Regions from separate parts of the Inquilinus sp. NPDC058860 genome, predicted to be linked through region 4. Evidence: predicted binding sites of a transcription regulator. Region 4 holds the regulator's gene; each other region holds the start of a gene.

Region 1 (7,370 bases), on a different contig from region 4:
GCCGCCTCGATCGGGTTGTGGCCGCCGAACGGCACCAGCGAGCCGCCGATGAAGGCGACCGGGCAGACGCGCAGCCAGATCCCCATCTCGCCGATCGTGTCGGCGACCAGCACGTCGGTGTCGGACCAGGGCAGCTTCGCCTGGCTGCGGCGCAAGGCGCGCAGGCCGGCGGCCTGGACCAGCTCGGCGATCTCCCCGCCGCGGTCGGGGTGGCGCGGCGCCAGCACGGTGATGAGGCCGGGCCGCTTCGCCGCCAGCGCCTTGTGCGCCTGGACGATCTGCTCCTCCTCCCCCGCATGGGTGCTGGCGGCCAGCCAGACCGGGCGGCGGCCGATCGCGGCGCGCATCGCCGCCAACGCCTCGAGATCGGCGTCCGGCGGGTCGGAGGAGAATTTCAGGTTGCCGACCTGGCCGACGCCGCGGGCGCCGAGGGCGCGGAAGTTCCGGGCCGAACGCTCGTCCCAGGGCAGGATCACCCGGAAGATGCCGAGCAGCCGGCGGATCAGCCGCGGCAGCCGGCGCCAGCGGCGGAACGACCTTTCCGACATCCGGGCGTTGACCAGGGCGATCGGCAGGCCGCGCTTCTCGGTCTCGGTCAGCATGTTCGGCCAGATCTCGGATTCGACCCAGATCGCCAGGTTCGGCTGCCAATGGTCGAGGAAGCGGCGGACATAGGCCATGCGGTCGAGCGGCGCGAACTGGTGCATCGCCCGCTCCGGCAGCCGCTCGGCGATCAGCCGGGCCGAGGTCACGGTGCCGGTGGTGACCAGGACCGACAGGCGCGGGTCGCGCTCCAGCAGGCGGCGCACCAGCACCTGCACCGACAGCACCTCGCCGACGCTGGCGGCGTGGACCCAGACCAGCGGGCCCGCGGGGCGCGGGATGCTGGCATGGCCCAGCCGCTCGCCGCGGCGGGCGGGGTCCTCGCGGCCGGCGGCGGTGCGCCGGGCCAGCAGCAGGGGCACGAAGGGGCCGGCGGCGTCGGTCAGGCCGCGATACAGCGCATAAATCATCCGGTCGGGAGCAGGGTCATCGGAAGGGGTGCAGATGAGTCAGGAACTGATCTGTACATGCCTCCCAGGAATAGCGCAGCGCAAAACTGCGGCAATCCTCCGATGGAACCTTCAGAGCCTCGCGGATGGCGCGGCCGAGATCCTCGTCCAGCCGGCCGACCGGGGCATTGCCGATGACGTCGGCCGGGCCCTGCACCGGATAGGCCGCGACCGGCACGCCGCAGGCCAGCGCCTCCAGCATCACCAGGCCGAAAGTGTCGGTGCGCGAGGGGAAGACGAAGACGTCGGCATCGGCATAGGCGTCGACCAGCGCCTGGCCCTCCTTCGACCCGGTGAAGGTGACCTCCGGGTACCGGGCCTGGAAGGCGGGCAGGGACGGGCCGCCGCCGACCACCACCTTCTCGCCGTCCAAGGGCAGCGACAGGAAGGCGTCGAGATTCTTCTCCACCGCCACCCGGCCGACATAGAGGTGGCGCGGCCGCTCATGCCTAGTCCCCTGGGCGCCGCGCTGGGCCGGGCGGAAGCGGTCGGTGTCGACGCCGCGGCTCCAGCGCGCCAGGCGGCGGAAGCCGCGGCTGGTGAGGTTCCGCTCCAGCGTGTCGGTCGCCACCATCACGGCGCTGGCGGCGCGGTGAAAATGGCGCAGCAGGGCGTAGGTCGACGCCAGCGGCATGCCGGTGCGCAGCTGGACGTATTCCGGGAACTGGGTGTGGAACGAGGTGGTGAAGGACAGGCGCCGGCGGATGCAGTAGCGCCGCGCCGCCCAGCCCAGCGGCCCCTCGGTCGAGATGTGGATGGCGTCGGGATCGAACTCGTCGATCAGCCGGGCCATGCGCCGGCTCTGGCCGATCGCCAGGCGGATCTCGGGGTAGGTCGGGCAGGGGATCGAGGCGAAGCGGTCCGGGCCGATCACCTCGACCAGATGGCCGCGGCGGCGCAGCTCGTCGCGGGTCGATTCGATGGTGCGCACCACCCCGTTGACCTGGGGCAGCCAGGCGTCGCTGACAATCAGGATCCGCATCAGCCGGCCGCCGGCTCCGTCACTGCCATGTCCACGGAGACTATATCCGATCCCGGATCAAGCGGCGCGCTGCGGCTTCAGGTCCGGCTGCGGCGCCACCGCGTCGCGGGCCGCGACGATGTCCGCCCAGTGCAGGATCTCCAGCCGCCCGTCCTGATGCTCCACCAGCGCGGTGCAGCTCTCCACCCAGTCGCCGTCGTTGACATAGGTCATGCCCTGTATGTCCTTCAGCTCGGCGGTGTGGATATGGCCGCAGATCACTCCGTCCACGCCGCGCCGCCTGGCCTCCTCGACCAGCGCGAGCTCGAACCGGCCGACGAATTCGACCGCGCGCTTCGCCCGCTGCTTCATATAAGCCGAGAGCGACCAGTAGGAGAAGCCCAGACGGCGGCGGACCAGGTTGAGGACGGTGTTGGTGTGCAGCAACAGCTCGTAGGCCTTGTCGCCGACATGGGCCAGCCATTTGGCGTAGCGCACCACGACGTCGAACTGATCGCCATGGATGACCAGGAAGCGGCGGCCGTCCGCGGTCTCGTGGATGCAGTCGTCGGCGACGTCGACATCGCCGAAGTTCTGGCCGACGAACTGCCGGGCGGCCTCGTCGTGGTTGCCGGGGATGTACAGCACGCGGGTGCCCTTGCGGGCCTTGCGCAGCAGCTTCTGGATCACGTCGTTGTGCGGCTGCGGCCAGTACCAGCTCTTCTTCAGCCGCCAGCCGTCGACGATGTCGCCGACCAGGTACAGCGTGTCGGAGTCGGTGTGCTTCAGGAAGTCGAGGAGGAGGGTGGCGTTGCAGGCCCGGGTGCCGAGATGGACGTCCGAGATCCAGATGGTGCGATAGCGCGTCACCTGATCCATGGGCATCGGTCCTTCGGCGGTCATATACCGTCCGTATAACCGAGACGCCATCGGCAAACAACATATTGATGTCGTCTGTCATCTCGCAGGTGCAAAACTTAATAAAACGGTCACGAGTGCTTCCGCATTGCCGATCTGTCGCCGGCTGTTCGGCCCCTGTTGCGGTGGAATATGAATCTTTTCTGAAGCGGCCGGATCGCGTCTTGCCCGTCCCGGGGCGGTGGGGACCCGCCCTCCCCCGGTTGCGGACGAGGGAGGGCGGGCGCGGCGGCCGCGCGAAAGCGCGAAGCGGCCGCCGACACGGTGGATCGGACTAGATGGGGATGATCGGATCCGGCGGCCTGCCGCCGTCGAGCCCCGCGAAGACCGTCATGAAATGCTGTCCCCCGACGATGCGCTCCCGACCGTCGAAATCGCGGTCCTGCGGCCGCCTTGGATCGGGAACGGCTCAAGATCGGGGAAAATTCTCCGCGATTCGAGTGCGTTTCCGCGCCTCGGCAAAGAACGCAGCAAACGATCGCCCCGCCGGAACGGAATTTCCGGCGGCTGTCTCGATCTTGCCGGCCTTGCGGTCCTACCGCCCGGCCACGGTCATGCCGTCGATCCGTACCGTCGGCGCGTCCATGCCGTAGCGCAGCACCAGGTCGTTGGCCGGCACCAGGGCGCGGTACATGTCCTTCAGGTTGCCGGCGATGGTGACCTCGTTGACCGGATGGGCGATGCGGCCGCGCTCGATCCAGAAGCCGTGCGCGCCGCGGCTGTAGTCGCCGGTGACGCCGTTGACCGACGACCCCATCAGCCCGGTGACGTAGAAGCCGTCCCGGATGTCGGCCATCAGCTCGGCCGGCGTGGCGCTGCCGGGGGCGAGGTACAGGTTGGCGGGCGAGGCGCCGGGCGGGCCGCTGGTGCCGCGCACGGCATGGCCGGTCGGGGCCAGGCCGAGCTGCCGGGCCGAACGCAGGTCGAGCAGCCAGGTGGTCAGGCGGCCGTCCTCGATCAGGGCGCGGCGGCGGCTGGCCACGCCCTCGCTGTCGCAGGGGCGCGAGCGCAGGCCGCGGCGGATATGCGGGTCGTCGATCACCTCGATGCCCGGGGCGAACACGGCCTCGCCCATCTTCTCCTTCAGGAAGCTGGTGCCGCGGGCGATGGCGGCGCCGTTGATGGCGCCGACCAGATGGCCCAGCAGGGTGCGCGACACCCGCGGGTCGAACACCACCGGCACCCGCGCGGTCGACGCCTTGCGCGCGCCCAGCCGGGCCACGGCGCGCTCGCCGGCGCTGCGTCCGACCGCCTCCGCCGCCTGCAGGTCCCCGGCGTGGACGGCGCTGGTGTGGTCGTAGTCGGTCTCCATCGCCGTGCCTTCGCCGGCGATGGCGGAGACCGAGATGCTGCTGCCGGTCGAGCCGGTGACGCGGGCGAAGCCGTTGCTGGCCGCCATCGCCGCCATGCTGCGGCCGAAACCGGCGCTGGCGCCCTCGGAATTGGTCACGCCGGCGACGGCCAGCGCCGCCGCCTCGGCCGCCCGGGCGCGCTCCGCCAGGGTCTCGGTCGACGGCTCGACCGGGTCGACCAGGTCGAGCTCCGGCAGCTCGGTCGCCAGCTCGGACGGGTCGGCGAGGCCGCAATAGGGGTCCTCCGGCACCACCTTCGCCATGGCGACGGCGCGCTCGACGATCTCGTCCAGCGCGGCGGGGCGGCGGTCGGAGGAGGAGACGATCGCCATGCGCCTGCCGATGAAGACGCGCAGGCCCAGGTCGCCGCTTTCCGAGCGCTCGACATGCTCGAGCTGGCCGAGCCGGTGGCTGATCGAGATCGAGGTGCTGTCGAACAGCACGGCGTCGGCGGCGTCGGCGCCGGCCCGCCGCGCCTTGTCGATCAGGCCGGACAGCAGGTCGAGGGTGGCGTCGTGGGGAGAGGGCATCGTCCGGTCCGTCGGTTCCTGGGCCAGACCTCATGTAGCGACGCCGCCCCCGCCGCCGCAAGGTGCAAGGGCAGGCGGCCGCAAGGATCTGCGCAACAGACTTCACCCTCGCCGCCCGCAGGGGCATCCTGGCGGGGCGAGTCGGGGCATGGAGGGTTGCGTGATCGGGATACGGATCGGGGCGGCGCTGGCCGCCGCCTGGATGTTGGCTGCGGCGCCGGCGGGCGCGGTGGAGGAGGACCCCGCCTGGGCCCAGGTGCGGCTGGGCACCCAGGGGCCGCCGCAGGTGATCGGCAGCTATTCCAACGGCTGTATCGCCGGCGCGGTGCAACTGCCGCCGGAAGGCCCCGGCTACCAGATCATCCGGCTCAGCCGCAACCGCAACTGGGGCCATCCGAACCTGGTCGCGACGCTGGAGGATCTCGGCCGAAGGACCGAGGCCGCCGGGCTGCCGCCGATCCTGATCGCCGATATGGGCCAGCCGCGCGGCGGCCCGATCACCGACCATGCGGCGCATGAGAACGGGCTGGACGCCGACATCTGGCTCCGGCTCGACCTGCCGCTCCTGGCGCGCGAGCAGCGCGAGACGCTGAAGCCGGAATACGTCACCGGGGCCTGGACCGACTTCGTCCCACGCGGCGGGCTGAGACCGCAGCAGGCGCAGCTGATCCGCCTGGCGGCGACCGAGCCGCGGGTCGAACGCATCTTCATCCATCCGGCGATCAAGCGCGAGCTGTGCGCGATGTCCTGGGACGACCGGTCGTGGCTCAACAAGGTGCGGCCCTGGACCGGCCACAACGAGCATCTGCACATCCGCATCGGCTGCCCGTCCGGCAGTCCGCTGTGCCGCGAGCAGGACCCCGCCCCGCCCGGCGACGGCTGCGGGTCCGACCTGATGTCCTGGTTCCCGATGCGGGCGCCGAAGCCGTCGAAGTCGACCAGGCCCTACATCCCGCCGCCGATGCCGGCCGCCTGCACCGCGGTGCTGAACGCGCCGCCGGTGGTGGCGGGGCAATAGGGGGGCGCGGGGCCTGCCGCCGTGCGGCGCCGCATCGACGAACGGCCGCCGCGCCACCATCTCCATCGGCATGCCATCCGATTCCGAGCGGAGCGGGCCGATCGGGAGCCGCGGCCTGACGGTCAGGCCGGCCGGCGGAAGCACGCCCGGCATCGAGGCGACCTTTCCCTACGACCGGGGCCTGGTGCAGCGGTTCATGAAGGCCTTCCCCCGGGCCCGCTGGCGCGAGAAGGAGGCGGCCTGGTTCATTCCCGGGGCGACCGCCGAGCGCCGGCTGACCCGGTGGCTCGACCGCGAGCTGCCGGCCGGCGGAGACTACGGCGACGCGAAGGGGCGGGATGCCTTCGCCTTCGATCCCATCGTCAGCCGCTATCTCGAGGTCGCCGACGATCTGCGGATCCGCACGCCCTATTCCAGGACCGTGGTCGACCAGATGCGCGCCATCCCCTGGTCCTGGTGGGACGGCGGGGCGCGGGCATGGCGGGTGCCGTTCCGGTCGTATGAGGAGCTGTGGCGCCGATGGCCGGTGATCGAGGCCGCGGCCCGGCGGAACGAGCCCGAGGAGCGCCGGCGGCGCCGGCTGGCCGAATGGGATCCGGAGGCCCAGCGCCGGGCCGCGGTGCTGGCCGCGGAGCGGCGGCGGCACCGCTATCCGGTCGCCGCCGGCGACCTGCCGCCCTTCGGCCGTCCGGTGATGACCGAGCGGTTCGGCATGGTGGTGTTCACCGAGACCGCGGGGGAGCTGGCGGACCCGTCCGACGGCGCCGCCGTCTACCCGCATCTGGCGCCGGGCGTCGTCGACCATGTGTGGGCGACCTGGCGCCGGCCGGCGCTCGACGAGCTGATCGGCGTCTGGCCGAGCCGGGCGGCGGCAGGACCCGCCGAACGGGTCCGGGGGTGGTGGACGCCCACCCGCGAGGAATTGCGGCAGGCCCGGCGGGAGGCCCGCGTCAGGGACCGCATCCGGGACCGCCGCGCCGCGGGCGTTGCGGTCAGCGATCCCGGCTAAGGCGACAGATATATGGCCTCTACCGTTCCGCTGGTCCGCCTATCGCGGCCGCAGCGCCACCGCGTAGACCAGGCTGTCGGCCTCGGCGCCGCGGAGGTGCGGGGCGCGGTCGTCCTCGTCGGTGATCACCGCGGTCTCGCCCTCGGTCACCGCCAGGTGGCGGCCGATGTCGATCACCGCGGTGCCGCGCAGGACGTGGAACAGCCAGACCGGCGCCGGCTCCAGCACCGCGTCGGCATCGTCCAGCGCCGCCACCCGGTGGTCGATCTGCAGCGACCGGTCGGCGATGACGTTGAGGTCGCGCACCGGCCCGGCGATCAGCTTGCAGGTCGTCGCGGCCTCGCCGTCGAAATCGAAGGGCTCGTAGGGCCGGTCGATGCGGACCGTGCGCGGCGCTGCCCCGCCTTCGGCGATGCCGAGTTCCATGCCGCGGCCGGACAGCAGCATGATGGTGCGGCAGCAGCCGGGGAAGGTGGAGAAGGGGCCGTCGGCCTCGACCTCGGCCAGGCTCAGCCGCCAGCGGAATCCCG
Region 2 (7,370 bases), on a different contig from region 4:
CCACCCTGCCCGCATCGGAATCGCGAGGAGCGTCGCCATGGCATCGGGGCTGATCGAATACGAGGAAGCGTCGCCGGAGGTCCGCGCCGTCTATGACGACATCATGACCGTCCGCCGGATCGACAGGGTCAACAACTTCTGGAAGGCGCTGGCGATGCATCCGCCGACGCTGAAGCGGACCTGGGAGAGCCTGAAGGAGGTGATGGCGCCCGGCGCGCTCGACCCGCTGGTGAAGGAGATGGTGTATCTCGCGGTCAGCGCCACCAATGGCTGCGGCTACTGCATCGCCTCGCACAGCGCGGCGGCGCGCAAGGCCGGGATGACCGACGAGATGCTGGGCGAGCTCCTCGCCGTGGTCGGCATGGCGAACGAGACCAACCGCCTGGCGAACGGCCTGCAGGTGCCGATCGACGAGGCGTTCCGGCGAGCGGAGTGATGGCACGGCCGGACGGCCTGCCTTGCCTGGACGGGCAGCCATGCAGGATGGAAATTTTATTCCGATAATTCGGAAGATAATTTTCCTCTGCCGAAATATTATAATGACTCGAGATAATCCTGGAAGCGGAGTTCTTTCATAAAGATTTATATATTCTGGCTTACAAAAAAGTAAATATTTCGGCTTGCCCGGCCGGATATATGGTTTTTCGAACCAATATTTCTCACCAGATCTGTTTTAGAGGGCACCGCCATGAAGTTATGGCTTCCTTTGGCCTGCGCCGCTTTCGCCTCGACTGCGGCGCAGGCGAATTCCAACCTGTTTGAACTCTGCAACGAATCGTTCCGCGAGCTCTCGCCGGCAGAGCAGCAACTGGTCGTCAGCAAAGGCTGCGCTCTCGAGCCGGCCGGCCAGGCCATCAATGTCGCGTCCTTGCCCGACGGCAGCGGGACTGGGACTGGGACTGGGACTGGGACGGGAACCGGCAGCGGCACCGGTTCCACCGGTGGATCGAGCGCGGCCGGCGGCAGCAACGGCGGCGGTTCGTCGGGTGGCGGCAGCGGCGGCTCGCAGGGCGGAGGGGGCGGCGGCGGCTCGGGTAGCGGCGGGTCCGGAGGTGGCGGGTCCGGTGGAGGCTCCGGAGGCGGAGGTGGGTCCGGCGGCGGGTCCGGCGGTGGCGGGTCCGGCGGTGGCTCCGGCAGCGGCAATGGTGGCGGCATCAATGTCGGGGTCGGCGGCGGCGCCACCGGCAACGGCGGCGGCATCAATGTCGGCGTCGGCAGCGGATCCGGCAGCAACAACAGCGGCGGCGTCAATGTCGGCGCAGGCGGCGGCGCCTCGCACAACTCCGGGGGCGTCAATGTCGGCGTCGGCAGCGGCGCCGCCTCGACCAACAGCGGCGGCATCAATGCCGGTGTCGGGACCGGCGCCGCGTCGAGCAACAGCGGCGGGGTGAATGTCGGCCTCGGCGGCAAGGCCGCGTCCGGCAATTCCTCCGGCATCAACGCCGGTGTCGGCAGCACCGCCGCTTCCGGCAACACCGGCGGCGTCAATGTCGGCCTCGGCGGCAAGACGGCGTCCGGCAATTCCTCCGGCGTCAATGCCGGCCTCGGAACCGGTGCCGCCTCGACCAACGCCGGCAGCGTGAATGTCGGCGTCGGCGGCAAGGCGTCCTCCGGCAACACCGGCGGCATCAATGCCGGGCTCGGCACCAGCGCGGCCTCGACCAACAGCGGCGGCCTGAATGTCGGCCTCGGCGGCAAGGCGGCCTCGGGCAACACGGGCGGCATCAATGTCGGCATCGGCGACGACGGCACCGGTGCCGCCAGCACCAACAAGGGCGGCATCAGTATCGGCCTGGGCGGCAGGAACGGCATCGGCGTGAGCCTGGGCGGGCACGAGAGCGGCATCAGCATCGGCGGCGCCAGGCTCGGCGGCGCCCGCCACTGATATCGAGACTCCGGAGAAGGCGGGGCCGGCGTCGAGACGCCGGCCCTTCGCCGTCGGCCGGTGCGGCTTGACAGCTCGCCCCTCGCCGCGAACCATCCGGGCCCGCCTCCGGAGTGAACCATGCCCCCCTATGCCGGCATCGCCACCTTCCTCAACGCCCCGCATCGCCGCCGGCCCGAGGGCGGCCGTCCCGCCGCCGCGGTGCTGGGCCTGCCCTTCGATTTCGGCACCACCAACCGGCCCGGGTCGCGCTTCGGCCCGAACGCGATCCGCGCCGCGAGCCGGACGCTGACCGGCGACGACCACCCCGACCTGGAGCTGAGCCCGGAGGAGCGGCTGGACCTTTACGACGCCGGCGACGCCGCGCCGATCACCGCCGACATCGCCGGCAGCCTGGAGGCGATCCGGACCGCGGCGGCGGAGCAGATCGGCGCCGGCGCCCGCCTCCTGGCCCTCGGCGGCGACCATACCGTCACCCTCCCGCTCCTAGAGGCGACGGCGGCGAAGCACGGCCCGCTGGCGCTGATGCAGTTCGACGCGCATGTCGACACCTGGGCCGGCACGCCCTCAGCCCGGATCTATCACGGCTCGTGGCTGCGCCATGCGATCGAGCGCGGCCTGGTCGACCCGCGGGCCACGGTTCAGGTCGGGCTGCACAGCCCGGTCGACCGCGCCACCGCCGCCTGGACCCGGGACCAGGGCGTCACCGGCCTGTCCGCCGAGAGCGTCCATCTCGACGGCATCGACCGGACCGTGGAGCGGATCCGCGCCGTGCTCGGCGACCGGCCGGCCTATCTGACCTTCGACATCGACGGCATCGACCCCGGCCTGGCGCCCGGCGTCGCCTGCCCGGAGGCCGGCGGCCTGTTCCCGTGGCAGGCGCTGGCGCTGCTGCGCCGCCTGGGCGATATCGGCTGGGTCGGGGCGGACGTGGTCGAGACCTGCCCGCCCTACGACCAGGGCGACGTCACCGCCGTGCTGGCCGCCACCATCGGCTGGACCTGGCTGTGCCTGCTGGCGGCGCGGACGCCGCTCGCCTAAGCCCGAACGCCTCGGAGACCGTTTGGAAATGCGCTGGCGTGAGTCGGCTGGCGGTGATTTCGAGAACCGGCGCGCAGCGGACGTTTGAGTCCGTGAGCACCGGAAGCGCTCGAGTCCGCCGTCAGACGGCCGCGCCAGTGCGTTTCCAAACGGTCTCTCAGTCCAGCACGGCGTAGCCGCGGCGAATCATGCAGTTCCGCACCACGTCGCGGGTGCTGGTGGCGGCGGAGGCGCCGCCGCCGACCGCGCCGCTGAGGCCGCCGACCCCGGCGCCGATCGCCGCGCCGCGTCCGACATTGCCGGTGAAGGCGCCGATGATCGCACCGCCCGCCGCGCCGACCGCACCGCCGACCAGCGCCCCGCCGACGGTGCGGCCGCCGGCATCGACCTGCTTGGCGAGCTGCTGGCACTGGCCCAGGTCGTATTCGTAGTTGCGTCCGCCGGCGACCGAGGTCGCGGGGTCGATGATCGGCCGCACCTGGTCGGCGCAGCCGGCGAGGCCCAGAGCCACGACGGCGAAAACGGCTGCCCTGTTCAAGCCCATATCACTCTCTCCCTCGATCGAAACGGCGCTTCGACAATATCATAACCAAATGGGACCATAGTCGGGCCGGGACCACATGCCCCGGCACCGTCCGCAAAGCATAACATAACCGTAACATCCGGCTTGTAGGGTCGGCGGCATCGCACCCATCGCAGCCGGCGAGGCCCGCATGACCAGTTCCGTGCTCGACACCAGGCCGTCAGGAGGGCTCAGCCGGCTGACGCCGCTGGCCGTCGTCGCCCTGCTCGTCATCGGCGTCATCTATGCCGGCTGGAGCCTGGTCAACGACCTGGGCGAGGTGCATTCGCCGAGCCTGCTGCCCTTCATCCTGCTCGGCATCGCCCTGCTGATCGCGCTCGGCTTCGAGTTCGTCAACGGCTTCCACGACACCGCCAATGCGGTGGCGACGGTGATCTACACCAACTCGCTGCCGCCGACGGTGGCGGTGATCTGGTCCGGCTTCTTCAACTTCCTGGGCGTGCTGACCTCCACCGGCATCGTCGCCTTCGGCATCATCTCGCTGCTGCCGGTGGAGCTGATCCTTCAGGTCGGCAGCAACGCCGGCTTCGCCATGGTGTTCGCCCTGCTGATCGCCGCGATCATCTGGAATGTCGGCACCTGGTATTTCGGCCTGCCCTCCTCCTCCTCGCACACGCTGATCGGCTCGATCATCGGCGTCGGGGTGATGAACCAGCTGATGGCCATCCCCGGCACCGGCACCAGCGGCGTGGACTGGTCGCAGGCGACGACCATCGGCAAGTCCCTGCTGCTGTCGCCGCTGGTCGGCTTCGCCGCCGCGGCGCTGCTGCTGCTGGCCGCCAAGGCGCTGATCAAGCGGCCGGAGCTGTACCGCGCGCCGGAGGGCAGCAAGCCGCCGCCGCTGTGGATCCGCGGTCTCCTGGTCCTGACCTGCACCGGCGTCAGCTTCGCCCATGGCTCGAATGACGGGCAGAAGGGCATGGGGCTGATCATGCTGATCCTGATCGGCACCGTACCCACCGCCTACGCCCTGAACCGGGCGATGCCGGAGGCGCAGATCGCCGCCTTCGCCCAGGTGTCGGACCAGGCGGCCGGGGTGCTGGCCCGCTATGCCGGCGACGCGGCTGCGCCGGCCGATGCGCGGGCCGCGGTGACCGCCTATGTCCGCGACCGGGCCCTGGCGCCCGAGACCGTGCCGGCGCTGGTCGCCCTGACGCAGGAGATCGACCGCAGCGTCGCCGGCCGCAGCTCGCTGGCCGCGGTGCCGAACGAGCAGGTCGGCAATATCCGCAACGACATGTACCTGGCCTCGGAGGCGCTGAAGCTGATGGCGAAGGCCGGCGCCCCCGCCTTCGCCGCCGAGGACGGCAAGGTGCTGACCCAGTATCGCGGCTATCTCGACCAGGCCACGAAGTTCATTCCGGACTGGGTCAAGGTCGCGGTGGCCATCGCTTTGGGCCTCGGCACCATGGTCGGCTGGAAGCGCATCGTCGTCACCGTCGGCGAGAAGATCGGCAAGGAGCACCTGACCTACGCCCAGGGCGGCTCGGCCGAGCTGGTGGCGATGGCGACGATCGGCGCCGCCGACATGTACGGTCTGCCGGTCAGCACCACCCATGTGCTGTCCTCCGGCGTCGCCGGCACCATGGCGGCGAACCGCTCCGGCCTGCAATGGGGCACCATCCGCAACCTGATCATGGCCTGGGTGATGACCCTGCCGGCCTCGATCGCCCTGGCCGCCGCCCTCTACTGGCTGCTGCGGCACCTGTTCTGATCCGGGACCGGGAGGACCGGGATTTGCACGGGACGCGTCCGCCCGTCACCTTCCGGTTCGGCGACGCCATCGCCGCCGCTTACCGCTTCGACCCCGAGTCGGGCGCCTGCCGCCAGACCGGGGTCGATCCGCTGCCGGAGGCGGGCGAGGGCTGGGTCTGGCTGCATCTGAAGCTGACCGACGCCCGCGCCCGGCATTGGCTGGCCCGCCACGGCGCCCTGCCCCCGGCCGTGGCGCAATGGCTGCTGGAGGGGCCCGACCGGGTGCAGATGCAGCAGCTGGACGGCTGGCTGGTCGGCGCCGCCAACGGGCTGCACCACGACTTCGCCTTCGAGCCGGACCAGATCAGCCGCCTTCGCTTCTGCGTCGGGCCGACCCTTCTGGTCACCGGCCGGCGCCATCCGCTGCGGGTCGTCGACGAGATCCGGCGCAGCCTGGATGCCGGCAGCGCGCCGGAGACGGCGCTCGGCATGCTGGCCCTGATCGCCGGGCAACTGGCGGCGGAGGCCGAGACGACGGTCGAGAAGCTGATGGACGAGGTCGACGGCATCGAGGACCGGGTGCTGGACGACCGGTCGACCAGCCATACGATCGAGGATCGCCAGGCCCTGGGCCGCATCCGCCGCCGCGCCGCGACCCTGCGCCGCCATCTGCTGCCCGAGGGCACCGTGGTCGCCGCAGGCCTGGACGACCTGCCGGGCTGGGCCGATCCGGCCGGCCGCGCCGGGCTGGCCGCCGCCGCCGAACGCTTCCGCCGCGTCGCCCGCAGCATCGACGAGGTGATCGACCGCACCCGGCTGATGCAGGAGGAGCTCGCGGCGCAGCGGGCGGAGGCGATGAACCGCAGCCTGCTGGTCATGGCGGTGCTGACCGCGATCTTCCTGCCCATGACTCTGATCACCGGCATCTTCGGCATGAACGTCGCCGGCCTGCCGGGCCTCGAGGATGCCTCGGCTTTCCTGTGGGTGATGCTGCTGATCCTGGCCGCCGGCGTGGCGACGTTGGCGCTGATGTTCTGGCGAAGGATGTTTTAGGACCGCGCCTTATTCCGCCGCGGTGCGGTTTCCGATCGCCGGCAGGTTGCGCAGCAGCAGGCGCACCAGCTCCGACTGCCGGTTGGTGCGGGTCTTGATGAAGATCTTCTTGAGATGGTTGCGGATGGTCTCGTAGCTGACGTCGAGGCGGGTCGCGATCTCCTTCAGCGACAGGCCGGCCGCCAGCTCTCCGGCGATCCGCGCCTCGGTCGCGGTCAGGCCGTACAGCCGCCTAAGCTCCGGCTGCGACAGCTGGTTGGCCGGCGTCGGCGCGGCGATGAAGATCGCCGCCTTGGGCGCGGTCAGGCTGAGCAGCGGCCGGTTGCGGCTGACCGGCGAGACCAGCACCGCAAGCTGGTCGCCGCCCGCAGAGTCCGACAGGGTCAGCCCGCCGCCCGGTTCGAGCCGCGGGTCGTCGAGGATGATCGAGGCCGAGGCGATCAGCTGGCGCAGCTTCGCGGTCTCGCCGGGCTGGGTGGCGCAGATCAGGCCGCGCTGGTCGATCCGCAGCGCGGTGCCGGCCCGCAGCAGCACCTCGGCCGCCCGGTTTGAGAAGGAGACCCGGCCGGTGGGGTCGGTCAGGATCACGCCGATCGAGAGGCGGTCGAGGCCGGTCTCGAGCGCGTCGCGCTGGGTGACCACGTCGCCGAGCCGCTGGTGGATCTGGGCGGCGCGGGCGAAATGCGGCAGCAGCCGCCGCATCACCCCCGCCAGACGCTCCGTCTCCTCGGCCGCCATCGGCTCGGCATGCAGCACGCTGATATGGGCCGAGACCCCGCCGCGGCGCAGGAAGGTGCCGCCGACGCCTGACAGCAGTTGCTGCGGCCGCAGCCAGTCGGAATAGAATTCGGTCCGCTCCAGCGTGCCGCGCGGCACCAGCATGTCGCTGACCGTGACCTCGCCGACGGCACGGTTCAGGACCCGCTCGCTCCAGGGGTTCAGACGCCAGAAATGCTGGGCATAGCTGTCGAGGAAGGCCGCATCCCAGTGGCTGGTCGCGGCCAGCGCCTCGAAGGCCGCGGTCTCGGCGTCGTCGGATTCGTGCAGCAGGTACAGGCTGGCATGGCCGTCGGCGAACATGCCGGCGAGATCGTTGAGAACCGAGTCCCACAG
Region 3 (7,370 bases), on a different contig from region 4:
AGGCCGGTTCAACCGAAAGGGCAGGCCGACGCTCTATCTGTCGCTCGACGTCATGACCTCGGTCGGGGAGTGCACCCAGGGCCTGACCCAGCGGCTGCTGCCGCTGACGATGTGCGAGTATGATGTCGACTGCGAACCCATCGCGGATCTGAGAGACAGCGCCGGGCGCGATCGCCATGGCGTCACGCTGGTGGAACTGGGTTGCGCATGGTTGCGCCATTTGCGCGATGGCGAGGACGCGCCGTCCTGGCTGGTCGCGGAACGGCTCGAGGCGGATGGCTTCGTCGGCATGTTGGCGCCGAGCTTCGTTCCCAATGCGACCGCGGCCAGCTGCAACCTGATCCTGTGGCGCTGGGGCCCCGACCTGCCGATCCGCGTCATCGCGTTCGATCCGACCGGCCGTCTTCCCAGAAACCAGCTTTCCTGGAAATAGCCAGTCGGAGGCCGTTCAGAAAACCTGGATCGCAGGCAGGGACATCCGGTGACACGACTGGACCGCACCCCTTGAGCAAGCAAGGGAATGCCTGCCATTCCCTCTCCTGTCACGCCCGGGCTTGACCCTGGCATCCAGACAGCGTCGACATCTCCTGGATTGCCGGGTCAAGCCCAGCAATGACAGGGAAACCTAACATTTTAATTTGGACTATGCCGACAACCGACTGAGAAAGAACGATGATCGTCTCTGTCACCGATATCGAGGCTGCCGCCGGGCGGCTGCGCGGCCAGGCCGTTCGCACGCCGCTGCTGCGCTCGCCGCTGCTCGACGCCCGGGCCGGGCGCGAGGTGCTGGTCAAGGCCGAGCCGCTGCAGCGCACCGGGTCCTTCAAGTTCCGCGGCGCCTACAACCGGATCGCCATGATCCCGGAGGCCGACCGGGCCCGCGGCGTGGTCGCCTTCTCCAGCGGCAACCATGCCCAGGGCGTGGCGGCGGCGGCCAGGCTGTTCGGCATCAAGGCGACGATCGTGATGCCGGCCGACGCCCCGGCGATCAAGCGGCGCAACACCGAAGCCTACGGCGCCGCCGTGGTCGCCTATGACCGCTTCGGCGAGGACCGCGAGGTGGTTGCCGCGAAGATCCAGGCCGAGACCGGCGCCACGCTGGTGAAGCCCTATGACGACCCCGGCATCATCGCTGGCCAGGGCACGATCGGCCTGGAGATCGCCGAGCAATGCGCCGAGCTGGGCGTGCGCCCGGACGCGGTGCTGGTCAGCTGCAGCGGAGGCGGCCTGGTCTCCGGCATCTCGGTGGCGGTGAAGGCGCGGCTGCCGGGCACCCGGATCTATTCGGCCGAGCCGGAGGCGCTGGACGACATGCGGCGGTCGCTGGCGGCCGGCGAGCGCGTGAAGAACGATCCGTCGGCGCGGTCGATCTGCGACGCGCTGCAGTCCCCCACCCCGGGCGAGATCACCTTCTCGATCGCCCGCGAGACGCTGTCGGGCGGCGTCGCCGCCCCGGACGACGCGGTGCTGCGGGCCATGGGCGTGGCCTTCGACACGCTGAAGCTGGTGGTCGAGCCGGGCGGCGCGGTCGGCCTGGCGGCGACGCTGGAAGGGCGGATTCCGGACGACATCCGCACCGTCGTCATCGTCTGCTCCGGCGGCAACGTCGACGCCGCCACCTTCCGCGACGCCCTCGCGACGCTGTAAGCCCATGAGCAGCCGCCCCGCCTTCTTCGACCGGCTGCAGGGCTGGTGGGACGGCTGCGCCCGAGATGGGCGGCCGCCGCATCGCGATGCGCTGAGCCCGGTCGAGATCATGCCGATGCTGCCGCATCTGGTCATGATCGAGCTGTCCGGCCCAGTGCGGGTGCTGTGGGCCGGCACCGCGGTGAAGGAGGCGCTGGGCGGCAATCCGGGCGACCAGCCGCTGGACCGGACGCCGCTGGGCGGGCCGGAGGCCGGGGCCGCGATCGCCCGGATGGTCGCCAAAGCCCGGCCGGTCGAGGCCCGGCTCGGCGGCCGGCCGGCGCTGCTGTGCCCGCTGGCGGACGACACCGGCGCGATCAGTGCCGCACTGGCCGGGCTGGCACCACCGGAGCGCTGATCCCGCCGCGGAATTCCACCACCTCGCATCGTCCCGGCCCGTCTCGCCCGGGTTCATCGAACCGTCATCGATCTGAAACAAATCGAACATTACGGATCGGTAAGGTCCGCCCCGGATTCGAAGCCCGCCGCCACGGCAGCCAGCCCAGAGGGGACCGAGATGGACCAGGATTCCAGCCTGTCGCGCGTTCAGCGCTACGAGCAGCAGGACGACCGCAGCAGCAACCTCTCCGACAACCCGACCATGGGCGATATCGTCAACGCCCGCTTCGGTCGGCGCGGCATGCTGCGCGGCGCCCTGGCGGTCTCGGCGATCAGCGCGGTGGCGGGCCCGGCGGCGTTCCTGTCGAACAGCCGCCCGGCGCAGGCGACCGCCCCTTCCCGCTTCGTCTTCGACGAGCTGGAGGCCGGGGTCGACGCCAAGCACCATGTGGCGGCCGGATACGATGCCGACATCCTGATCCGCTGGGGCGACCCGGTGGCCAAGGGCGCCCCTGCCTTCGACGTGCAGAAGCAGACGGCGGCCGCACAGGAGAAGCAGTTCGGCTACAACAACGACTACATCGGCTACGTGCCCCTGCCGCTCGGCTCGAATTCGAGCGACCACGGCCTGCTGGTGGTGAACCACGAATACACCGACGCCGCGATCATGTTCCCCGGCCTCGCCGACGAGAAGGGCGAGTTCGAGCTGTCGAAGCAGACCAAGGAACAGGTCGACATCGAGATGGCCGCGCACGGCCAGTCGGTGATCGAGGTCAAGCGCGGCGCCGACGGCAAATGGGCGGTGGTGGCGGACAGCCCCTACAACCGCCGCATCTCCGCGCTCTCGACCGAGTTCCTGGTGACCGGCCCGGCGGCCGGCCACGACCGCCTCAAGACCAAGGCCGACCCGACCGGAACCAAGGTGATCGGCACGATCAACAACTGCGCCGGCGGCACCACCCCCTGGGGCACCACGGTGCATGCCGAGGAGAACTTCAACGGCTATTTCGGCGGCGAGCTGAAGGACGACCATCCGGAGGCCCGCAACTACAAGCGCTACGGCATGGGCGAGGCGGAATACGCCTGGAGCCTGCACCATGACCGGTTCGACCTGGTCAAGGAGCCGAACGAGGCCAACCGCTTCGGCTGGGTGGTCGAGATCGACCCGACCGACCCGAACTCGGTGCCGAAGAAGCGCACCGCGCTGGGCCGCTTCAAGCACGAGGGTGCCGAGAGCATCGTCGCCAAGGACGGCCGGGTCGTCTTCTACGCCGGCGACGACCAGCGCTTCGACTACCTGTACAAGTTCGTCACCGCCGGCAAGTTCGACCCGAACAACCGGGCGGCGAACATGGACCTGCTGGACGAGGGCACGCTGTACGTCGCCAAATTCGACGCCGACGGCAAGGTCGCCTGGATGCCGGTGGTGTTCGGCCAGGGCCCGCTGACCGAGGCCAATGGCTTCAAGAGCCAGGCCGACGTGCTGATCGAGACCCGCCGCGCCGCCGACCTCCTGGGCGCCACCAAGATGGACCGGCCGGAGGACGTGCAGCCGAACCCGGTGAACGGCAAGGTCTACGTCATGCTGACCAACAACGACCGGCGCAAGGCCGAGCAGGTCGACGCCGCCAACCCGCGGCCGGAGAACAAGTTCGGCCACATCGTCGAGATCACCCCGGCCGATGGCGACCACGCCGCCACCGGCGGCACCTGGGACCTGCTGGTGAAGTGCGGCGACCCCAGCGTCGCCGAGGTCGGCGCCACCTTCCATCCCTCGACCACCAAGAACGGCTGGTTCGGGTCGCCCGATAATTGCGAGATCGACGCCGACGGCCGGCTGTGGATCTCGACCGACGGCAACAACTACAAATACAGCGGCCGCGCCGACGGCATCTGGGGGCTGGAGACCGAGGGCGAGGCCCGCGGCACCGGCAAGCTGTTCTTCCGCGTCCCGGTCGGCGCCGAGATGTGCGGTCCGAAGATCACCCCGGACATGACCGCCTTCTTCGTCGCGGTGCAGCATCCGGGCGAAGGCGGCAAGGAGTGGCCGGAATTCGGCCGCGCCAGCACCTTCGCCGACCCGTCGACCCGCTGGCCGGACTTCCAGGACGGCATGCCGCCGCGCCCCTCGGTGGTGGTGATCACCAAGCAGGGCGGCGGGAAGATCGGCGCGTAAGTCGCTGAAAAGAAGCGTCATTACGAGTGTAGCCAAGCAATCCAGGCAGAGGCTCAAACCTCCCCGCCCCGGCGGGGAGGTTTTTTGTCGCCGGCCGGCGCTCCATCTTGCGGATAAGCGGGACCCTATCGATAGTGGCGCGGGTTTCGCGAGACGATCGGACCACACGGACCATGAGACGCCTGAACGCGGCCGCCGCGGCCGCCATCATCGCCCTGCTCGGGCTGATCAGCGCCGCCCGGGCGCAGAGCAACGACCTGTATGTGCTGGGCATCGCCCTGTTCGTCGCCTGCATCGGCATCGTCATGCTGCTGGTCAAGCAGCATTTCGACGCCCGGGAGGAGCGGCCGAGCCGCGCCTTCCTGCCGAGCGAACCGGAGTCCTGCTTCGCGGTGACCTTCCTGCTCGGCCTCCTGGCCGTGGTCGGGCTGGTCGCGGCGACCTCGCCCGAGCTGTACCGGGTCGGGCTCGGCGTCTTCGTCATCAGCGTCATCGGCGCCGGCGCGGCGCTGAAACGGGGCTATGACCTGATCGACCGCGGCCATGGCCGAGGTCACGCAGACGCGCATTGAAGCCATGCGCTGCGACGGCCGGTCGCGGCCCCGGCGGACGCCCCCGGTTGCTTGACAATTTCGAATTCGCCCCCAAATCCATACTGCGGCCGGCGATGGTTCGTCCCCCCAGCCATCGCCAAGATCCTCCGATGGGATCGAATTAGCCGTCAGCCGGGCCGGACGCTCCCTCCCCTCCGAGCGGATCGGACCCAGGCGAAGAACGGCCCCGGCGCTTCCCCCCGCGCCGGGGCCACTTCTTTTTCTGCTTCAGGATTCAGCCGCAACGCATTGGATCCGAAGGAATTTTCTGGAAAGGCGTACCTGCCGTCAAGTCGGGTGCTTTCGTTTTCTGTCGCCGATCGGCCGATTTCCTTCGCCAAAGCGATTGACAACCCCTTCGCAGCGCAACATGGATGCGTCACGCACCTGCAGCATCGCGGCTGCCGCACGGGGAGGCACCATGCCGGATACGCGCCAAGCCACGCCTCGGCCGGAGGATCGGACGATGCCCCTCGCCCGCGAGCTGACGCAGCTGCTGAAGCGCTACGAGAAGTCCCAGCGCGAGGATCCCTTCGCCAACCCGATCCAGCACCTGGCGCTGGAGCTGTCGCGACGCCTGGCCGACGGCAAGCTCGACTACCGCGACATCGAGGCGCTGATCGGCCATCTGACGATCGAGGGCTTCAGCCACCGCGCCGCCCGGCTGGGCCGCTATGTCGGCGAGACCGCGCCCGAGGCCAATGACGCGACGCTGCGCGCGCTGTTCCACCGGCTGGCGCAGGACGAGGCGGGCAATGCCGTGCCTTTCGCCGCCTTCCGCCAGCGGGTCGAGAGCGAGGCCTTCGGCGCCGTCTTCACCGCACACCCGACCTTCAACCTGTCCGGCGCCCTGATGGCCGACCTGGCGGCGCTGGCGGTCGGCCGCAGCGCCGACGGCGCGCCCCTGACCGAGGAGGCCGGGGCCGCCCTGCTGGCCCGCGCCGCCGCGGTCGAGCACCGGCCGGACGAGGATCTGAGCCTGGCGCGCGAGCACGCCCTGTCGCTGGACGCCATCGCCAATGCCCGCGCCGCGCTGGGCCGGGCCTGGGGCATCCTGCTGGACGTCACCCGCGACGCCTATCCCGAGGACTGGCGCAGCCTGACGCCGCGGCTGGTCACCCTGGCCTCCTGGGTCGGCTACGATCTGGATGGCCGCTCGGACATCCGCTGGACCGACACGCTGCACAAGCGCCTGCTGGTCCAGGCGGCGCAGCTCGACCATTACCTGTCCGAGGTGCGGGCGATCCGGCCGCAAGTGCCGCGCGGCGCCGCCGACCTGCTGGAGACGCTGGACCTGCTGGAGAGCCGGGTGGCGCTGGCCATCGCCCAGATCCGGGACGAGGTCGCCGCCTTCGCCGTGGCCGATCCCGGCTCCGCCGCCGGGCGCGAGCAGATCCGCGTGATCAGCCAGCGCATCCATGCCGGCCAGGCGCTGCGCCTGACCGAATCCGCCAGCCTGATCGCGATCGTCGACCGGGCGCTGGAGCGCACCGACGACCCCGGCCTGTCGCGCCGCTTCTGCCTGCTGCGGGCCGAGCTGGCGACGCATGGGCTGGGCGCCGCCCACACCCATGTGCGGATCAACGCCACCCAGGTGCACAACGCCATCCGCAAGGCGGTCGGCATGGTGTCCGACCCGAACGACCCGCGCTACCGGCAATCCTATCTCGACCGGCTGAACGCGCTGCTCGACGCGGTCGAGCCGGTGACGGTCAATTTCGGCTCGCTGCTGGCGGAGCGCACCTCGGTCAAGCGCCTGTTCATGCTGCTGGCGCAGATGCTGAAGTACAACGACCGGTCGGCGCCGATCCGCTTCCTGATCGCCGAGAGCGAGAGCGCGCTGACCTGCCTGACCGCCCTCTACTACGCCCGGCTGTTCGGGGTCGACGGCATGGTCGACATCTCGCCGCTGTTCGAGACCGAGAAGGCGCTGGAGAACGGCAGCCGGATCATCGAGCAGCTGCTGGAGAACCCGCATTACCGCGCCTATGTGCGGCGGCGCGGCCGGGTCTGCGTCCAGACCGGCTATTCCGACGCCGGGCGCTATCTTGGCCAGACCCCGGCCGGCGCCTCGATCGAGCGGCTGCGCCTCCGGCTGACCCGGGTGATCGCCAAGGCCGGGCTGCCGGACGTGCAGCTGCTGATCTTCGACACCCATGGCGAGTCGATCGGCCGCGGTTGCCATCCGGGCGGCATCGCCGACCGGCTGTCCTATGTCGACCCGCCGGCGACCCGGGCCTTCATGGCCAGCCAGGGCGTCGGCTTCAAACAGGAGGTCAGCTTCCAGGGCGGCGACGGATACCTGTACTTCGCCCATCCCGACATGGCCTATGCCGTGGTCACCCGGATCCTCGAGCATATCCTGGCCGAGGTGGACGACACCCATGACGGCAAGACGGGGGATGACCCGTTTTACGACGAGGCCTCCTATATCCGCGAGTTCTTCACCACCGTGAAGGAGTTCCAGGTCCGGCTGATGCAGAGCCGCGACTACGGCGTGCTGCTGCAGGCGCTGGGCCCGAACCTCCTGTTCCCCTCCGGCAGCCGCGCCACCAAGCGGCAGCACGAGGACCCGA
Region 4 (7,370 bases):
CGGGTGCAGCCGCCGCTGCCGCCTGGCACGCCGCGCTTCGCCATCCGGCCCTATCCGCAGCGGCTGGTGCAGCACCTGGCGCTGCGCGACGGCCGCGAGGTCACGCTGCGGCCGGTGCGGCCGGAGGACGAGCCGGCAATCCGCGAGATGCTGCAGCGGTCCAGCCCGGAGGATGTGCGGCTGCGCTTCTTCAGCGCCATGCGCAGCTTCAGCCACGAATTCGCCGCCCGGCTGACCCAGATCGACTACGACCGCGAGATGGCGCTGGTGGCCGAGGCCGAGGAGGACGGCCGGCGCGCGATCCTGGGCGCCGTGCGCATCATCGCCGACCCGGACGGCGAGACCGCGGAGTACGGCATCATGGTGCGCTCCGACCTCAAGGGCCACGGCCTCGGCCACCGGCTGATGAGCGAGATCATCGACTATGCCCGCAGCCGCGGGCTGAAGCGGATCTTCGGCGAGGTGCTGCGGGAGAACGTGACCATGCTGCGCATGGCCGAGGAGCTCGGATTCGCCCGCGCCGACGTGCCGGACGAGCCCGGCATCATTCATGTGACGATTTCGCTCGACGATTTGCCCGCTCTCAGTCAGCATTCCGCCTAGGAAAATCATCACCCAGGGGGATTGGGATTGGTGTTTTTCCTCTTTGAATGAAGCACTTGTCCGTATACGTTAAGGGTCTGCGTTAATTTTCAGGCCCGCGGCGTCGCCGCCGGGCTTTTGGTTTTGGGGGAGCATGGAGGGGAAGATGCCAGGGACAACCCGCTGGACCAGGACGGTTGCGGCCACGGTTTTGCTTGCAGGCCTGCTCGCCGGCTGCGCCCAGGCGCCGAAGCCGAAACCCGTGGTCGCCAGCGGCCCCTGGGGAGCCGAGATCCACGACGCCTCGCGCCGCTTCAACATTCCCGAGGAGTGGATCCGCGCGGTGATGCATGTGGAGAGCGGCGGCCAGACCCATTGGAAGGGTGGTCAGCCGATCACCAGCCACGCCGGCGCCATGGGGCTGATGCAGGTCATGCCCGGCACCTATGACGAGCTGCGCTACGTCCACGGCCTGGGCCCCGACGCCTACGAGCCGCGCGACAACATCCTGGCCGGCGCCGCCTATATCCGCGAGATGTACGACCTGTACGGCTATCCCGGCTTCCTCGGCGCCTACAATGCCGGGCCGGAGCGGTACCGCCAGTATGTCGAGGAAGGCCGGCCACTGCCGCGCGAGACGCAGCGCTACATGGACATCATCGCGCCGCAGATCGCCGGCGTCATGCCGGGCCAGGGCGGCACCGACCGGATGACCCAGTACGCCGCCAACGTGATCCAGCAGAAGGTGCCGGCGCCGATCCGGATGGCGCCGATCCCCGACGGGTCCTCGCGGCGCAACACCACCGTGGTGGCGGCGATGCAGCCGATCCCCGACGGGTCGAGCAGCGTGGCCGCGTCGGCCCTGCCGCCGGTCCGCGTGGTGCAGCAGCCCGGCGTGGTGCGGATGCAGCCGATCCCGGACGGCACCGCTCAGGTCGCCGACGCCCCGGCAACGCGCGCGGTCACCCCGGCCCCGGTGCGGATGGCGCCGATCCCCGACGGCAGCACCCAGGTCGCCGCCGCGGCCCCGGCCGCCCGTCCGGCGCCGATCCGCATGGCGCCCATCCCGGATGCACCGTCAGCACAGGCGGCGGCTGCCGTGCCGGCACCGGTTCCCGCCGCCCGCACGGCCGTCGCGCCGACCCGGATGGCGCCGATCCCCGACGCTCCGCCGGTCCGCGTCGCAGCCTCGGCCAAGCCCGCGCGTGCGCCGGCGCCGCAGCAGGTCGCCGACGCCGGCGAGCCGCGGCGCCAGGCCAACGGCCTGCCCAGCGGCTGGTTCGTGCCGAGCGCGCCGGGCAACTGACCGCCTGCTCACAAGAAAGCCCGCGCCGCCGAAGGGTGGCGCGGGCTTTTTCTTTGGGAGGCCGGAGCGGTTGCCCCGCTGCTCAGGCCGCGTCGGGCAAACCCGCCGGGCGGCGGTAGCTCCAGGCGCCGAGCGGCGGCAGGTTGCGCCAGACGAAATCGACCATCCGGCCCTGCAGCCCCAGCTTGCGCCGCGGCAGCGGCGACAGGATCTGGTTGGTCAGCTGCAGGAAGCGGCCCGACCGGCCCATGCGGGCGAAGGCGGCGTCGATGATCGCCCGCTGCAGGTCGAGCGGGAACCAGATGATCGGCAGGCTGGACACCACCACCGACAGCCGCCCGATCCCGATGTCGTCCAGCATCGGACCGATCTCCGCGACATCGCCCTCCAGCACCGTGACGCCGGGAAAGCGCTGGCGCAGCACGGTGCAGAACTCGGGCATCTTCTCGACGACGATCAGCTTCTCCGGCGGCAGCCCTGTCGCCAGCAGACCTTCGGTCAGGCTGCCGCTGCCGGCGCCGAGCTCCAGCACCGGATCATGGCAGCGCGGGTCGACGTGCCGGGCGAAGGCCCGCGCCACGGCGGGGCCGGAAGGCGCCCAGGCAGCGACCTTCAGCGGCGAGCGGAACCACAACCGGACATACAGCCAGGAATCCTTGCTCATGCGACACCTCCGTGCCGTTCGTCGGGACAACCAGCAGCCTTGGTGGATGGTTCCCCGGGCTCAGGCCTGCGCCTGGACGTCCAGCGAATAGCCGGCGGAGCGGACGGTGCGGATCAGGTCGATCTCGCTGTCGTCGTTCAGCGCCTTGCGCAGGCGGCGGATATGGACGTCGACGGTCCGCGGCTCGACATAGACGTCGTGGCCCCAGACGATGTCGAGCAGCTGCTCGCGGCTGAACACCCGACCGGGATGCTGCATGAAGTGGCGCAGCAGGCGGAACTCGGTCGGGCCGAGATGGACGTCGCGGTTGCCGCGGCGGACCCGGTGGCCGCCGAGATCCATGCTGAGATCGGCGTAGCTGAGGATGTCGCCGGCGCTGGACGGCGAGGTGCGGCGCAGCACGGCCTTGATCCGGGCCATCAGCTCCGGCGTCGAGAACGGCTTGGCGACATAGTCGTCGGCGCCGGAATCGAGGCCGCGCACGCGGTCCCCCTCCTCGCCGCGCGCGGTCAGCATGATCACCGGGATGTCGCGGGTCTTGGCGCCGCGGCGGAGCTGGCGGCAGACCTCGATGCCCGAGAGATGCGGCAGCATCCAGTCGAGCAGCACCAGGTCCGGGCGCTGCTCGCTGGCCAGCAGCAGCGCCTCCTCGCCGTCATAGGCGGCGAGGACGCGGAAGCCTTCGCGCTCCAGGTTGTAGGTCAGGAGGGTGACGAGATCGACCTCGTCCTCGACCACCAGAACCAGCGGCTGGATGCCGGCCCTCATGCATTATCCTCCGGCTTTGCCTCAGGGGTGACGACGGTGAAGGAGGTGGCGTCGCCCTTCGGCCGCACATCCTTCACCGGCTTGCCCGTGAGCAGGAAGTGGATCAGCTCGGCAATGTTGGTGGCGTGGTCGCCGATCCGCTCGATGTTCTTGGCGATGAACAGGAGATGGGTGCAGGGGGTGATGTTGCGCGGATCCTCCATCATGTAGGTGAGGGTCTCGCGGAACAGGCTGGTGTAGAGGTCGTCGACCGACTCGTCCTGGCGCCAAGCCGACAGCGCCTTGTCCAGGTCGCGCTCGGTATAGGCGTCGAGCACGTCCTTGATGATCTGCTGCACCATCCGGCCCATGCGCGGCAGCGTCGCCACCGGGCGGACCACCGGCACCTGGGCCAGGGCCAGGGACCGCTTGGCGATGTTGGCGGCGTAGTCGCCGATCCGCTCCAGGTCCGAGGCGATGCGCAGGGCCGAGATCACCTCACGCAGGTCGGCGGCGAAGGGCTGGCGCAGGGCCAGGATCTGGACCACCGCCGCGTCGACCGAGGCCTCGTAGGCGTCCATCTGCTCGTCGCTGCGCATCACCCGGCCGGCGAGGTCGGCGTCGCGCCGCACCACCGCCTGGATGGCGAGCTCGAGCTGGCTTTCGGCCAGGCCGCCCATCTGCACGATGGTGCGGCGCAGGGCCTCGAGCTCCTGGTCGAAGGACTTGACGATATGTTCGTTTGCCATGGCGCTGATCCTTCTGACCCCGGGCTCAGCCGAAGCGGCCGGTGATGTAGCTGTGCGTCCGCTCGTTCTTCGGGCTGGTGAACAGCTCCGACGTCTCGCCGAACTCGACCAGCTCGCCAAGATACATGAAGGCGGTGAAGTCGGCGGCGCGGGCCGCCTGCTGCATGTTGTGGGTGACGATCGCGATGGTGTAGTCGGTCTTCAGCTCGTCGATCAGCTCCTCGATCTTCGCGGTCGAGATCGGGTCGAGCGCCGAGGTCGGCTCGTCGAGCAGCAGCACGTCGGGCTGCATCGCCACGGTGCGGGCGATGCACAGGCGCTGCTGCTGGCCGCCGGAGAGGCTGGTGCCGCTCTTCTTCAGCTTGTCCTTGACCTCGTCCCACAGCGCGGCGCGGCGCAGCGCCGCCTCGATCCGGCTGTCCATCTCGGCCTGGTCCAGCTTCTCGTAGAGCCGGATGCCGAAGGCGACGTTGTCGTAGATCGACATCGGGAACGGCGTCGGCTTCTGGAACACCATGCCGACGCGGGCGCGTAGCAGGTTCAAATCCTGCTTCGGGCTGAGGATGTTCTCGCCGTCCAGCAGCACCTCGCCGACCGCGCGCTGCTTCGGATACAGGTCGTACATCCGGTTCAGGATGCGCAGCAGCGTCGACTTCCCGCAGCCCGAGGGACCGATGAAGGCGGTGACGCAGCGCTCATAGAGCGGCAGGCTGATCTTCTTCAGCGCCTCGTTGTCATCGTAGAAGAAGGACAGGTTGCGGACCGAGACCTTCTCGCGCAGATCGCGGCCGAGGTCGGTCGGGCGCTCGACATTGATGTTCACGTCGAGCGTCGTCACCTGCGCACCATTGCCTGTCATGACCGTCAGCCCTGCTTGCCGCCGAGCGAGGAGAGCGCCCGGGCGATGATGTTGAGAAGGAGGATCGTCACCGTGATCAGGAGCGCGCCGCCCCAGGCCAGGCGCTGCCAGTCCTCATAGGGGCTGAGCGCGAACTGGAAGATGACCACCGGCAGGTTGGCCATCGGCGCGTTCATGTCCGTGCTCCAGAACTGGTTGTTCAGGGCGGTGAACAGCAGCGGTGCCGTCTCGCCGCTGATCCGGGCGACCGCCAGCAGCACGCCGGTGATCATGCCGTTGCGCGCCGCCCGGTAGCAGATCATGAACACCACCTTCCACTGCGGCGAGCCGAGCGCCGCGGCGGCCTCGCGCAGGGTGTTCGGCACCAGCTTCAGCATGTCCTCGGTGGTGCGGATCACCACCGGCATGGCGATGATCGACAGCGCCACGGCACCGGCCCAGGCCGAGAAATGGCCCATCTGCGCGACCATGATCTCGTAGACGAACAGGCCGATCACGATCGAAGGAGCGCTGAGCAGGATGTCGTTGATGAAGCGGATCACCTCGGCCAGCTTGCTGGTCTTGCCGAACTCGGCCAGGTAGGTGCCGGCGAGAATGCCGACCGGCGTGCCGATCAGGGTCCCGACCACGGTCATGATCAGGCTGCCGAAGATGGCGTTCAGCAGGCCGCCCCCTTCGCCCGGAGGCGGCGGGGTGGATTCGGTGAACAGGGCCGGGGTAATCGCGCCGAGGCCGTTGATCAGCAGCGTGGCGAGGATCCAGACCAGCCAGGCCAGGCCGAACAGCGCCGCCCCGAAGGAGATGGTGAGCAGGATCGCGTTGGTCGCCCGGCGCCGGGCGTAGAGTGCGGTCGGTACCGGCATGACTAGCCCCCCGCCTTGCGCTGCAATCGCATGAGCTGGATCTTGGCCAGCGCCAGGACGATGAAGGTGATGACGAAGAGCACGAGGCCCAGCGCGATCAGCGACGAGGTGTAGAGGTCGCCGACGGCCTCGGTGAACTCGTTGGCGATCGAGGCGGAGATGGTGGTGCCCGGCGCCAGGATCGAGTTCGAGATGCGGTGGGCGTTGCCGATGACGAAGGTCACCGCCATGGTCTCGCCCAGCGCCCGGCCGAGGCCGAGCATGACGCCGCCGACCACGCCGACGCGGCTGTAGGGCAGCACCACCTTGAACACCACCTCCCAGGTCGTCGCACCCAGGCCGTAGGCCGATTCCTTGAGCAGCGGCGGCACCGTCTCGAACACGTCGCGCATGATCGAGGTGATGAAGGGCAGCACCATGATCGCCAGGATCAGCCCGGCGGTGAAGATGCCAATGCCGTAGGGCGGGCCGGCGAACAGCTTGCCGATCAACGGCAGCTGGCCGAAGGTGTTGATCAGGAAGGGCTGCACCGTCTGCTGCAGGATCGGCGCCAGCACGAAGAAGCCCCAGATGCCGTAGATGATGCTGGGAATGCCGGCCAGGAGCTCGATGGCAATGCCGAGCGGGCGCTTCAGCACCGGCGGGCACAGCTCGGTCAGGAAGATGGCGATGCCGAAGCTGACCGGGACGCCGATCACCATGGCGATCACCGAGGTCACCAGCGTGCCGTAGATCGGGGCCAGCGCGCCGAACTTGTCGGTCACCGGGTTCCACACCTCGGTGAAGATGAAATCGACGCCGAAGGTCTGCAGCGCCGGCAAGGCGCCGATGATCAGCGACAGGATCACCCCGCCGAGGATCGCCAGCACCAGCACGGCGAAGAACAGCGTGACCAGGCGGAAGCCGGTGTCTGTCGCGCGCTGGCGCTGCGCGGTCCGGGCGTCGATCCGCGGCCCGATCTTCTGATAGGTGGCGTCCACCATCGATCACCTTGCCCTGAGAAACAGGCGGCGCCGTGCGGAGAGTCGCACGGCGCCCAATCAATCAGCCGTGACCGGCGATCACTTAGAGGCGGTCCAGATCGGCTTGCCGTCGGCGCCCTTGATGCTCTCGGCCCAGGTCTTGTGGACCATGTCGACCACCGCGTCCGGCATCGGCACGTAGTCGAGCGCCTCGGCCTCCTTGTCGCCCTTGCCGTAGGCCCAGGCGAAGAACTGCAGCGCCGTGGCCGACGCCGCCGCGTCCTGCGGCTGCTTGTACATCAGGATGAAGCTGGCGCCGGTGATCGGCCAGCTCTCGGCACCCGGCTCGTTCGTCAGGATGACGTAGTAGCCCTTGGCGTTGGCCCAATCGGCAGCGGAGGCCGCGGCCTGGAAGGTCTTGATCGTCGGCTCGACCGCCTTGCCGTCCTTGTTGACCAGCTTGACGTAGGTCAGCTTGTTCTGCTTGGCGTAGGCATACTCGACGTAGCCGACCGCGCCCACGGTCTGCTTGGTGGTGTTGGCGACGCCCTCATTGCCCTTGGCGCCGATGCCGGCCGGCCACTGCACCGAGGAGTTGGCGCCGACCGTGTCCTTGAACTTGGCGTTCACCGACGAGA

Evidence for each region. The regulator PhoB, encoded in region 4, activates phosphate uptake and scavenging genes when phosphate is short. The targets are predictions, from matches to a motif close to TNTCATAAAACTGTCA.
Region 1: a site for PhoB is predicted at 2,990-3,005, ahead of ACFW16_RS34145 (UDP-2,3-diacylglucosamine diphosphatase). Genes of this name have one in related genera too.
Region 2: a site for PhoB is predicted at 3,570-3,585, ahead of ACFW16_RS03190 (inorganic phosphate transporter). Genes of this name have one in related genera too.
Region 3: a site for PhoB is predicted at 2,096-2,111, ahead of ACFW16_RS05100 (PhoX family protein). Genes of this name have one in related genera too.

Annotation. Positions count from the first base shown of each region.
Region 1 covers NZ_JBHYMS010000088.1:12,930-20,299, reverse strand. The annotation lists gene ACFW16_RS34155 (3-deoxy-D-manno-octulosonic acid transferase) at 1-1,013, opposite strand, end outside; gene ACFW16_RS34150 (glycosyltransferase family 4 protein) at 1,030-2,034, opposite strand; gene ACFW16_RS34145 (UDP-2,3-diacylglucosamine diphosphatase) at 2,092-2,892, opposite strand; gene ACFW16_RS34140 (TldD/PmbA family protein) at 3,467-4,813, opposite strand; gene mepA (penicillin-insensitive murein endopeptidase) at 4,974-5,831, shown strand; gene ACFW16_RS34130 (hypothetical protein) at 5,902-6,840, shown strand; gene ACFW16_RS34125 (HutD family protein) at 6,880-7,370, opposite strand, start outside.
Region 2 covers NZ_JBHYMS010000003.1:84,947-92,316, forward strand. The annotation lists gene ACFW16_RS03170 (carboxymuconolactone decarboxylase family protein) at 38-436, shown strand; gene ACFW16_RS03175 (hypothetical protein) at 689-1,885, shown strand; gene ACFW16_RS03180 (arginase family protein) at 2,006-2,926, shown strand; gene ACFW16_RS03185 (glycine zipper family protein) at 3,084-3,470, opposite strand; gene ACFW16_RS03190 (inorganic phosphate transporter) at 3,640-5,223, shown strand; gene ACFW16_RS03195 (CorA family divalent cation transporter) at 5,247-6,257, shown strand; gene ACFW16_RS03200 (LuxR C-terminal-related transcriptional regulator) at 6,267-7,370, opposite strand, start outside.
Region 3 covers NZ_JBHYMS010000005.1:50,351-57,720, reverse strand. The annotation lists gene ACFW16_RS05115 (RES family NAD+ phosphorylase) at 1-433, shown strand, start outside; gene ACFW16_RS05110 (threonine/serine dehydratase) at 673-1,647, shown strand; gene ACFW16_RS05105 (hypothetical protein) at 1,652-2,044, shown strand; gene ACFW16_RS05100 (PhoX family protein) at 2,204-4,201, shown strand; gene ACFW16_RS05095 (hypothetical protein) at 4,375-4,773, shown strand; gene ACFW16_RS05090 (phosphoenolpyruvate carboxylase) at 5,261-7,370, shown strand, end outside.
Region 4 covers NZ_JBHYMS010000074.1:22,556-29,925, reverse strand. The annotation lists gene ACFW16_RS32375 (GNAT family N-acetyltransferase) at 1-603, shown strand, start outside; gene ACFW16_RS32370 (transglycosylase SLT domain-containing protein) at 749-1,888, shown strand; gene ACFW16_RS32365 (class I SAM-dependent methyltransferase) at 1,971-2,552, opposite strand; gene phoB (phosphate regulon transcriptional regulator PhoB) at 2,613-3,320, opposite strand; gene phoU (phosphate signaling complex protein PhoU) at 3,317-4,048, opposite strand; gene pstB (phosphate ABC transporter ATP-binding protein PstB) at 4,074-4,907, opposite strand; gene pstA (phosphate ABC transporter permease PstA) at 4,913-5,770, opposite strand; gene pstC (phosphate ABC transporter permease subunit PstC) at 5,773-6,753, opposite strand; gene pstS (phosphate ABC transporter substrate-binding protein PstS) at 6,832-7,370, opposite strand, start outside.